Regions from separate parts of the Leucothrix mucor DSM 2157 genome, predicted to be linked through region 2. Evidence: riboswitches for the same ligand, from Rfam matches in the RefSeq annotation. Region 2 holds a riboswitch; the other holds the start of a gene.
What was found. Region 2 has a riboswitch for thiamine pyrophosphate ahead of thiC (phosphomethylpyrimidine synthase ThiC). Riboswitches for the same ligand answer to the same signal wherever they lie in the genome.
Positions count from the first base shown of each region.

Region 1: it holds a riboswitch for thiamine pyrophosphate, as region 2 does, so the genes downstream of both, thiD (bifunctional hydroxymethylpyrimidine kinase/phosphomethylpyrimidine kinase) here and thiC (phosphomethylpyrimidine synthase ThiC) in region 2, are expected to answer to the same signal.

Region 1 is NZ_ATTE01000001.1:1,703,975-1,709,779, forward strand. It holds gene tenA (thiaminase II) at 1-53, opposite strand, end outside; gene LEUMU_RS0107595 (ABC transporter substrate-binding protein) at 63-1,007, opposite strand; gene LEUMU_RS0107600 (ABC transporter permease) at 1,045-1,842, opposite strand; gene LEUMU_RS0107605 (ABC transporter ATP-binding protein) at 1,835-2,590, opposite strand; gene thiD (bifunctional hydroxymethylpyrimidine kinase/phosphomethylpyrimidine kinase) at 2,577-3,497, opposite strand; TPP riboswitch at 3,573-3,674, opposite strand; gene LEUMU_RS0107615 (alpha/beta hydrolase) at 3,757-4,605, opposite strand; gene LEUMU_RS0107620 (T6SS immunity protein Tdi1 domain-containing protein) at 4,829-5,266, shown strand; gene LEUMU_RS0107625 (hypothetical protein) at 5,396-5,805, shown strand, end outside.
Region 2 is NZ_ATTE01000001.1:3,342,258-3,348,062, forward strand. It holds gene LEUMU_RS0115210 (FAD-dependent oxidoreductase) at 1-888, opposite strand, end outside; gene thiC (phosphomethylpyrimidine synthase ThiC) at 885-2,789, opposite strand; TPP riboswitch at 2,888-2,997, opposite strand; gene LEUMU_RS0115220 (YHYH protein) at 3,081-4,232, opposite strand; gene LEUMU_RS0115225 (lytic murein transglycosylase) at 4,388-5,572, shown strand; gene LEUMU_RS26310 (hypothetical protein) at 5,687-5,805, opposite strand, start outside.

The DNA.
Region 1 (5,805 bases), 1.6 Mb from region 2:
GTATAGGCCTGCCACTCGGTCTCGCACGCGGCAATTAAGTCTTGAAACTGCATGTTATCGCCTCAGTTTAGGGTCGGAATGTAATCTTTAGCCGCAGGTACGGTGGAGATAATACCGTGATCCAGCATGAACTGGCCGTAGTCGTCATAACGCTTAAGATCAATCGCGGATGGGCGCAGGGCAAAGCGGTTTAAAGTATCTCTCCATGCGCGTTTGTTTAGTTCATTATCCAGCGTATCCGGTGCGTATTTGATAAACTCTTCCCACGCATCGGCGGGGTGATTGGTGATGTACGTGGTGGCTTTTTCAATGGCGGCGTTAAAGCTATTAATGGCGGCCTTTTCGTAGGTTTTTGCATTAGCTACAAACACCAATTCATCATAGGCTGGCACGCCATTTTCTTCCGGGAAAAAGGCCTTGGCTTCAAAGCCTTCCAGCGCTAATTGGTTGGTTTCAAAGTTGCGCAAGCCGCCCCAAATCGCATCCACCTTGCCAGAGGCCAGCGATGAAGACAGCGCCCAACCCACATTAACAATACTCACGTCGGAGTACTTGAGATCGACTTGTTTTAGCATGGTGCTGATAATAGCTTCTTCATTACCTGCAATCGCGATGCCGATCTTTTTACCTTTTAAATCAGCCAGCGTTTTGACCTTGCCGTCTTTTAACACCATTAAGGTATTGAGTGGGGTAGCAATCAATGTCGCTGAGCGAATCAATGGCAAGCCAGCGGCTACCGAGATGGTGAGGCTGGGCTGGTAAGAAATCGCTAAATCAACCTTGCCAGTGGCGACCAACTTAGGTGGCATATTCGGGTCGGCTGGCTCTTGAATATCGACCTCTAAACCTTGGTCTTTAAAGTAGCCACGTTGCTTAGCGATCACAATTGGGCCGTGGTTTGGGTTTACAAACCAATCCAGCATTAGGGTTAGTTTTTTGGTTTCAGCCTGTGCAGGTAGCAAGCCTGACAACAGGGTAAGCAATAACGCGGCAATGACTTTTTTCATGGGGTTCCTTTTGGGGGGGTAGGTAAAAAATTAGGGATTACAAATCCCAGGGGATGAGTTTTTTAAGCAGATAGTCCGTCATGAAATACAAAACGACGGAGAGCATGGAGAGCAGAAATAGGGCGGCGAACATTTCATCGATCATCATGCGCGCATTGGCTTGCAACATGAGATAGCCCAAGCCTTCGCTGGAGCCCACCCATTCACCGGCTACTGCGCCGATCGGGGCTACGACCACTGCCACCCGAATGCCGGAGGCCAGCGCGGGCAATGCAGCAGGGAGTTGAATGTGCCGTAACCGTTGCCAGCGACTGGCTTGCATGGTTTGCGCTAGATCGAGAAAGCCTCTGGGCGTATTGCGCAGCCCGTCATAGCAACAGGTCGTCACCGGAAAGAAAATAATGATGGCCGCCATCGCCACTTTGGAGGCCATGCCATAGTCCAGCCAGAGCATTAGCACCGGCGCAATGGCAAATACTGGCACGGCCTGACTGGCGATCAGCACCGGTAGCAGCCAACGTTTAACCGGTTTAAACAGCAGCATTTGCAGGGCAAACATCAGCCCTAAGCTCAGGCCCAACACAATCCCTAGAATAATTTCCTGCCCCGTGACCCAGCCGTGATAGAGCAGTACGTCGTAGCGCAGTATCAAGCGCTCCAGCACGGCCAGCGGCGTTGGCAAAATAAACGGCTGCAAATCGAACAGCAGAATTAAGCCCTGCCAAACACCCAGCAATACGGCAACCGTAATAGCTAAGCGCAGTAGGGTTTGTGGCAGCGAGCTACGCTGCTTTAGCTTGAGGCTTGGCTGCGCCAGTTGAGTAAGCTCAGTCATAATCGTCCTCCAATAGCTGAAAGATCTGCTGTTGAATGGCGGCGGACTCTGCGGATAACTCACGCGGCGGCAAACTCTCCGGCAGCGCGATGGACTCCGCCTGTGCGGGACTGCCTTTTAAAATATATAAGCAATCGGCTAAGCGAACAGCTTCTTGTGGGTCGTGCGTAATCAGCACTACCGTTTTGTCTTTAAGCAGTTCAAACGACAGGGTTTGTAGCTTGTGACGCGTCACGGCATCGAGCGCGGAAAATGGCTCATCCATTAATACCAGCGGTTTATCCTGCATTAGCGTTCTGGCTAGAGCGACGCGCTGACGCATACCGCCGGATAAGGTTTGCGGCAGGGATTGGCTATGCTCTGAAAGCCTGACTTGCTGCAGTAATTGTTGTGCTTTTTGCTTAATTGCTGGGGTGATGGCTTGGCCGCTGAGTCGATAACTTAGGCACACATTTTCCTCAACCGTTAGCCATGGCAGTAGCAAATCCTGCTGCGCCATATAAGCAATGCGGCCCGCTAGCGATTGCCCACCACTGACTTGTAGCTCACCTTGCCAATGCACTTGCTCATCCAATAAGCCGGCCAAATAGCGCAGTAGGGTGGTTTTACCGCTACCGCTGCGACCGAGTAATACTGTCCACTGCTTCGCTGGAATCGCCATGGAAAAGTCTTGCAAGGTTGGACTGGTGGCTTGCTGGTATTGCAGCGTTGCGTGGTTAATGGCGATGCTGATATCAGCGTGGGGCATGAGTGGCTTCCAACTCAGCATCTAGGGCATGTTCAGGCAGATTATTGACTGCAATATCCGCGCAATTGTCTTGGGAGCTTTCCACAGAATTTCCAAGCGCAAAGAAGTGGTGCACCGGGCCATGGCCTTGGCCAATATTTAAAGTATCAGCCTGAGCGAGCGCCGCATGCAGATACGCTTTAGCTTTTGCTACGGCATCAGTCAGGGATTCGCCTTGCGCCAGATAAGAGGCAATCGCGGAAGATAAAGTACAGCCTGTGCCATGCGTATTTTGGGTATCAATGCGTGTAGCACTTAGCCGCTCCACCTTATTCGCCGTAATCAACAGATCAACACTCTCCGGAGAGTCGCTTAAATGGCCGCCTTTTAGTAGCACTGTACGCGCACCCAGTTGGCGTAAGTCATTCACCATTTGCATCATTTCGGCTTCATTGCGCGGTACAGGGCGGCCAATTAGCAGGGCGGCTTCAGGCAAGTTCGGCGTAATCACATCAGCCAGACCAAGCAACTCACTTTTAAGGCTGCTAATGGCGGATTTCTCAAGCAGGGGATCACCGCTGGTGGCGACCATTACAGGGTCTAGTACAAGAAACTTGGGTTGGTACTGGCGTATTTTAGCGGCCACCACCCGAATAATATCGGCATCGGCCAACATGCCAATTTTAACGGCGCTGACGTGAATATCGCTAAACACCGCATCCAGCTGCTTTTCAACATGCTCCAGTGGTATCGGGAAAATGGCGGACACGCCAAGGGTATTTTGTGCGGTAATCGCGGTGATTACCGAGCAGGCATAGCTACCGGTTGCCGAGATGGCTTTGATATCGGCCTGTATACCGGCACCGCCGCCGCTATCGGAGCCTGCGATGGTTAAAACAATGGGAGTGGAAATGGGCTGGTGTAACATGTGCGCTCCTCGACTGATGCGGGAACGACAATTATCGAGTGGGCAGACCCCATGGGGAGTCTGGGGCTAATGACCGCGTCGATAGTGCTAGTTCCCTACGTCAGTATTAACTGAATCAGGTTCAACGGGTCTCGCAATGCGCGATCTCAGCAAATGAATGCTCCCCGACTATGTGGTGCAGTATAGCCAAACTTCAGTGTGATGAGCAATGCTCTATATTACTCATCTTCACCCACTGGCTATGTCTACTAAAAAGCAATCAATACCGACTTAGAAACGCCTGAACATCATTATAGCTACTACTTAAACGACGCAGCGGTGCCGCCAGACTCGCCACAATTCTCACATGATCAATCCCAGGATAAAAACGAGTCGTTACCGGATTACCCGCATTCTGCAATGCCTGAGTAAAGCGCTGCGTGTGAAATGGCAATACCCGCGTATCAGCTTGCCCATGTAGCAATAAGGTTGGTGGCATACCCGAATACACATTGGCGGTCGGCTTGGCTTTTTGTGCAGTAGCGCCTGCAAAAATCGGCTTCACTTCGGCATCATTCAGCGGTAAATCATAAGGCCCTGCCATGGCAATCAGCCCCACCGAGCGCGCTCGAACACCACGCTGATTCAGATAGCTGCGATCAGTCGCTAACAAAGCGGCGGTGTGCGCGCCCGAAGAATGCCCCATCAAAATAAAGGCGTTCATCGGCTTACCCAATACGCGGGTAGCATTGGTTTCGGTATAGCGAATGGCATCGGCCACATCATTCACAAACGCCGGAAAGCGCACTGCAGGATATAGGCGATAGTTCGGCACAATCACGGTATGGCCTAAGCCGGTTAAGGCATGAGCAACAAACTCATAATCTCGCTTATCACCTTGCTTCCACGCGCCGCCATACACAAACACAATGGGCGGTTTATTGCTCGCTTGCTTGGGCTGGTAGACATCGAGTGACTGGCGCTGATCGCTGCCATAAGTGAAAGTATTAAGCGTGTAGCTATCGGATGGAATCATTGAATTCAACACGGCAGCAGGCTTTAAACTGCTGCAACCAACCGCAAATACCAGTAGCACGATTGGCAATATAATCCATAGTAACTTATTCATAGTTTTCCCCTGCAAACACGTTTTGTGTGAACCAGCCCAGTGCGATAAGCATAAGCCTTCTGATGCCGGCATCCAGCATCCACACATTCTCTATGTCTACGCAGGGGAGGCGCTAAGTGGATTCTATGGGGCACATTTACGGCTGAAACACACCCAAAACAATGACCTTGAAACCTTAAAGCGCGTTACCATAGTTCATATTTTAATTAATTTAGGTAAAACAATGGATATTTTAAAGGAAGTCAAAGATGCGTGGGGATGGACCGGTGTTGAGCCAGTGGAAGTCGTCACCGAAAATGACTTTGGCAATCTAATCCTAAAAGATGCGAATAACCACTTTTGGAGGCTGTGCCCGGAAGATGTGTATTGTGATGTCATTGCAAAATCCATTGAAGAGTACAATGCATTGATCGAAGACCAAGAGTTTGTTGATGATTGGTTTATGGACCCGATGGTTGCCGAGGCAAAGAAAAAGCTGGGTGATTTAAGTGCGAATAGAAAGTACTACCTGGTGACGCCTGGGATACTGGGTGGTGACTATGACGCGAGCAATATTAAGATTTCAACGCTAGCAAAAATCATCCGTTTCTCCGGAGAGTTGGGGAAACAGGTGAGCGATTTACCGGATGGCGCAGAAGTGGAGATCAACGATATTCGCTAGCCATTACCATCGGCGCACAGATACAGCCATCCAAAAAATTAGTCAGATACCCAGATCGCTTTAATCAGATTGTCATCTGACTACTTTATGCTCACGCTTTTGGCATACGTCTGGCGGCGAGGATTTGATGTGCAACTGTTTCTGATTGATGGGATTGGTCCGTTTTTCAAAGGCTATCGTCGTAAGAAAATTAATTGGTCGAAAATTCCGTTTGCGCATATCAAAACCGAAGGGCCCGAACGTCACGAGCAGTTCGCTGAGATTCGCAAAGATCTCACAGAGTTTGCCGAGCGGGTAAGCCAGCAAGGTTATAATGCGGTTTCACTGGATGATGTCACGCATCTGGTACCGCACCTTTGGTACGAGCCTGAGCTTAATGCGCGCATTGAGGTACTGCGTGAGGAGTACCTCGCCTTATTTGAGATTCTTAGCGCGCGGGGCTTGGCTATTTATCTCACCATGGATATGTTTTCCACCACACCTGCTGTTCGCCAAAAATTGGGCAATTCGCCGCAAGCCATTAATGATTTTGTAAAGCA
Region 2 (5,805 bases):
TAAGCTGTATAGGGCAGATAGCAATTCCAGTGCAGAGCGTACAGTCGCGGGGCCGGTATCGTCACTTTCGATCTGCGTTGCGCCGATTACGTATTGATGATTTGGGCGTGGCGCGATGTAGAGCGGATAGCGTGGATGCATTAGGCGAATGGCACGGGTTAGGTTGACCTCTGGGGCTTCTACTCGTAGTACTTCGCCGCGCACGGAGCGCAGGTTAGTTAGATCCGATCTGGCATCGTTGCCCCGACAATCGAAGATATAATCGAACTGAGTTTCGCAGGCGGCAAGATAGCCGGATTGGGCTGAACCATCAGGCTGCATTGGGAAATTCCCGCAATCCAAACCTTCCAACCACGTGACTTCAGGGCACTGATCAAACCACTGATCCAATGCGGCATACAGCGCGCCATTATCAATCACCCCTTCCTCAGGAAAATACATGGCTTGCCGAAAGACCGACGACAACTCCGGCTCTTGCTGCTTAAGCTGTTTCGCATCCCAATACTGCATGGCATCAGCCGGTGTATCCGCCTGCGCTTTATGTTGAAAACGCTGCCAATCCGCCAAGTCAGCTGGATGCGAAACCACCAATGTTCCCTGCTGATTAAACTCAACCGAACGCCCCGTTGCCGCTTCCAACTCCGGTAGCCATTTGCGCCATAAATGCCACGAGGTAACGCCCAACTCACGTGTTAGTGGATCAGTCGTCACCGCTTCGGTATACGGCGCAACCATTGCCGCCGCCACCAAACCAGTCCCCACAAAATCGCGCGATTGCCGATCACATAAAGTGACCGACACCGGCTTGCCAAGCTCCCGACAATGAGACACCAAGCGCCAAGCCAGCAAACGCCCTGCCAGCCCGGCTCCAACAATTGCTAGCTTCATGACTGGCTCGCAGCCTCTGCTTCAATTGCTCGATAAATCACACTGCCCTGCTTTAAAAATTCAATGGACTTTTCTTCCATCGCCTTTTGAATTTGCACGCCTTTATCAACCTGTGCCTGACCGGTTCCAAACTCATCACGAATCTCTTGAGTGATCTTCATCGAGCAGAATTTCGGCCCACACATCGAGCAAAAATGAGCGACCTTCGCCGACTCTTTTGGCAACGTCGCATCATGATAAGCGCGCGCCGTATCGGGGTCTAAACCAATATTGAATTGATCCACCCAGCGGAACTCAAAACGCGCTTTCGACATGGCATCATCCCGCGCCTGCGCCGAAGGATGGCCTTTGGCTAAATCCGCCGCATGGGCTGAGATTTTATAAGTAATGATTCCGGTTTTAACATCATCACGATTAGGTAAACCAAGATGCTCTTTTGGGGTGACGTAACACAGCATCGCCGTGCCATACCATGCAATCTGCGCCGCGCCAATACCGGAGGTAATGTGGTCATAACCCGGTGCAATATCCGTCACTAGCGGGCCAAGCGTGTAAAACGGTGCGCCATGGCAAACCCGCTCTTGCTCTTCCATATTCTCCTTGATCTTGTGCATAGGCACATGGCCCGGGCCTTCGATCATCACCTGAACATCGTGCTCCCAAGCGATTTTGGTTAGCTCGCCTAAAGTCGCCAACTCCGCAAATTGCGCCTCATCATTAGCATCGCGAATACTGCCGGGGCGCAAGCCATCCCCCAACGAGAAGCTGATGTCATAGGCTTTCATGATCTGGCAGATTTCATCAAAATGGGTATACAGGAAATTCTCCTGATGATGCGCCAAGCACCATTTCGCCATAATCGAACCACCGCGCGAGACGATTCCGGTCAAGCGATTCGCCGTCATTGGCACATAGCGCAGCAACACACCGGCATGCAAAGTGAAGTAGCTCACGCCCTGCTCGGCTTGCTCAATCAAGGTATCGCGCACCAACTCCCAAGTCAGGTCTTCAGCCACACCATTAACCTTTTCCAACGCTTGGTAAATGGGCACGGTACCAATCGGCACTGGCGAGTTACGCAAAATCCATTCGCGGGTTTCATGGATGTTTTTACCGGTCGATAAATCCATCACCGTATCGCCACCCCAACGCGTAGACCACACCATTTTCTCCACCTCTTCTTCGATGGATGAGGTCACGGCAGAGTTACCGATATTGGCATTAATTTTCACCAGAAAGTTGCGACCAATAATCATTGGCTCAAGCTCAGGGTGATTGATATTGGCCGGGATTACCGCACGACCTGCCGCCACTTCAGCGCGTACAAACTCGGCGGTAATTTCAGCCGGCATTCCCATCGCATTGCGCTCAGCGATTTCTGTTTGCGAGAGTTTCGCCAAGTCCATGTTTTCACGAATGGCGATGAACTCCATCTCCGGCGTGATGATACCCTGACGCGCGTAATGCATTTGGGAAACGTTCGCGCCGGCTTTGGCAACCCGTGGCAAGGGTTTGTTTTTGAAGATTGGCAAATCGGATTTGGCATCCAGCTGTTCGCGAGTAAAGGTTGAGCTGAACTCATTCAACTGCTGAGTATCATCACGCGCATCAATCCATGCCTGGCGATGACGAGCTAAACCTTGTTCCAGATCGATTTCAGCAGTGGGATCGGTGTAAGGGCCGGAGGTATCGTAAATGCGCAGCGGTGGGTTTTCTTCATACTCTGCGGTGTCGCCCGAGCCGCGTAACAACGTTGGGCTAAGCACCACTTCACGCATTGGCACGTGGACAGTTCCGGCTTCGTTGCTCACATAAATGCGGCGCGAACCGGGTAATGGCGTGCGGGTGATTTCGTTGACAACAGTGGATTGCTGTATCTCAAGGGGGCTGACTGTGCTCATTTTCCGACTCTCTCCAACAATAAACAAGGGGATTACTATTGTCGGAGCGAGCATCATGCGAGTCGCACCAGAACATTATTCCAGTGTGATGGTGCATGGCAGTCGTCTGCCTTGTTTCCTACGACGGTACGAACCGTATCAGGTGCAACGGGTATGAATCTCAGCCTTCACAAAATCAAATTTCGCGAGGGCACCCCGACAAGTGTTATTTAAAATAGCAGAGAAGTTTTCGGCTGGCTACTCTCAATTTATCCGTTTCAGAAATTACACTGAGACGTCTATGATTGATTGTCAGCCTGCTGTTTTGGCGTTATTACCCGCAGGTGGAGGTCCACCGCCCGGAGGTCTGCCACCCGGAGGAGGTCCGCCTGGGCCACGCCCGGAGTTAATCACCTCGCCATGCAGACAGCCCACAAACATATTCTCACTCGGGCTAGCCGCGCGGTAGTGATAACCTCTCACGGCATCCGTTGTACCTCGGCACTCATCCAGAGACTCCGCCTCATTACCTGCTTCATCTTTCCAGGCATAAACCGGATAGCCGTCTGCCGCATAACCAATTAATGGGGCATAACCATTACCGGATTTATCAGGCACACTGCCACAACCTGTGGAGGCGTGATAATGATAGCCCTGATGCACATTGGTGTGTCCGCCGCAGTCATCAAAGGCTGCAATGGTGTAAGCACCTAAAATCGCGTTAACCGGCGCAGGGCCTGATAACTCAGTACCATCTAAAGAGATACCGGCAGTCGCAACCCGGCCAGCGGTATTAGCCGCGGGAATAGGTTTGGTTGGAATGAGGAAAGTACGCGAGAAATCATCATCAAGGTAAGACAACTCACACTCAATGCAGTTTTGCATATATTCTTCTTCAACGTCCGGTTTTGCAGCGCCTAAACAGGCCTCTTTGGTCGCGGTATAGCGAACTTTATTCGTCTCCGCGTCGTAGACCATCCACTTCTCATCACCGTAGTACTCACCCAGTTTTAGGATAAATTCTCCGGTAATATCCACTAAATCTCCCTTACCATCTTTACTAAACCAGCCGCCGCCAACATTCGCACCGTCGCTAGTCGTTCTAGGGCAAAATGGGCCCGGTGTGCGGCCTGCCGGTGCACCATTCGTGATGAACTGGTAACAAGTCGTTTTTGTGCCTGCACTCGTTTCACAGTCCACAATTTTAGGTGTTTCAGTAAAGGCCCCCTCGACAAACATCGATAGGTTGATTCCTTCGTTAATGACCGCTTTATCTGCTGTTATTTTTGAAGCGGTTGCGGCTACGGCTAACGCTTTTTCTGTGGCGGCAGGCTGTGCCGGCGTGTCGACTTTAGGCGTCGCCGCGGCAGTGGCTTTACTCTCAGAGGAGCCATTACATCCCCCTAAAACCAGCGCACTACAGGCAAGAATGCCGAGTAGCGACGGGCAATTTGATAAGCGCATGAATTGTCTCCTTTGCTTCATTATGGGTGGTACTTTTCTACCGATAACATTACTGAACTGTATAACAATAATGTGCAGAAAAAATGGAGATGCTGATTATTCGGCCGCTAAGCAGCTATACTAACAATCATCCAACTAACAACGCGAAATTAGCTATGAAACGCATCAAACCAATCCTCCTACTCAGTGGTTTGTTACTGAGTGGCTCCGCTCTGGCAGAGTGCCAAAATACCGGTAATTTTAATCAATGGCTAAACGGCTTTAAGCAACAGGCCACGGCTTCCGGCATTCCCGCGAATATCGTCAATGGTGCGCTGAACAATGTGAAATTTGACCCCAGCGTCGTGCAGCGCGACCGTTCACAAAGTGTCTTTGCGCAGACCTTTCTGGAGTTTTCTGCCAAGAAAGTGAACCCTTATCGCCTAAGCAACGGCCAGAAAAAGATTCAGGAAAACCGCGCCCTATTTCAACACATCGAAAAGCAGTTCGGCGTACCGGCTCCCGTGCTAACGGCTTACTGGGCACTAGAAACTGACTTTGGCGCAGTGACGGGCAACTTCCCAACGCTCCAAGCACTGGCGACGCTTGCTTATGATTGTCGCCGTGGTGATTTTTTCCGGAATGAGCTGATGCACGCGCTCAATATTATCCAAAAAGGTGATATGCCAGCGGCACAAATGCAAGGCGCATGGGCCGGTGAATTAGGCCAGCTACAATTCCTGCCCTCCGGCTATGACAAGCACGCTGTGGACTATGATGGCGATGGTCGCCGTGATCTGATTCGCTCTAAAGAAGATGCACTGGCCTCCGCCGCGAGCCTATTACGTCAATACGGCTGGCAGCGAAACCAAGCTTGGCTATTGGAAGTTAAAGTACCCCAGCAAATGGATTGGTCATTAGCACGATTAGGTAATAAATTACCGCTGGCACAATGGACCAAACAAGGGGTGACGGAGCTTAGCGGTCGCCCGTTAAGACCTGCTGGCACTGCCGAACTGCTGCTACCAATGGGGCGTAATGGCCCGGCCTTTCTAGCCTTTCCAAACTTTGATGTGATGCTGCGCTGGAATGAATCAACGGTTTATTCGATCACTGCCGCTTATTTGGCAACCCGCTTTGCAGGGGCTGGGCAAGTTCGCAATGGCAATGCACCCGTACAAAGTTTATCCATGGATCAGGTCAAAGTACTGCAAAGTAAGCTGAAGGCACGCGGCTTTGCGGTAACTAAAATTGATGGGATTATTGGCGAGGAAACCAGCGGCGCGGTGCGTAAATTGCAGCAGCAGCTAGGCTTACCGGCAGATGGCTATCCTGACCCTGCGCTATTGCAACGTTTGTAAGATGTAACGAGTCAGCTTTAACAGGTCATCGTTACCCGGAAAACAAAAAAGCCGCTCACCGATTGACCACGGTGAGCGGCTTTTTTTGACTAACGAGTTATGGATTTTTGGGGTTTAAGACTGCGCTGATTTGTTCTTGTAGATGTACAGTGCAATGCTAATCGCGGCAAAAAATACCAAGTGCAGCAAGAACTTAACATCCAAAGCAAAGTTTAACGCAGGCAATTGATCAA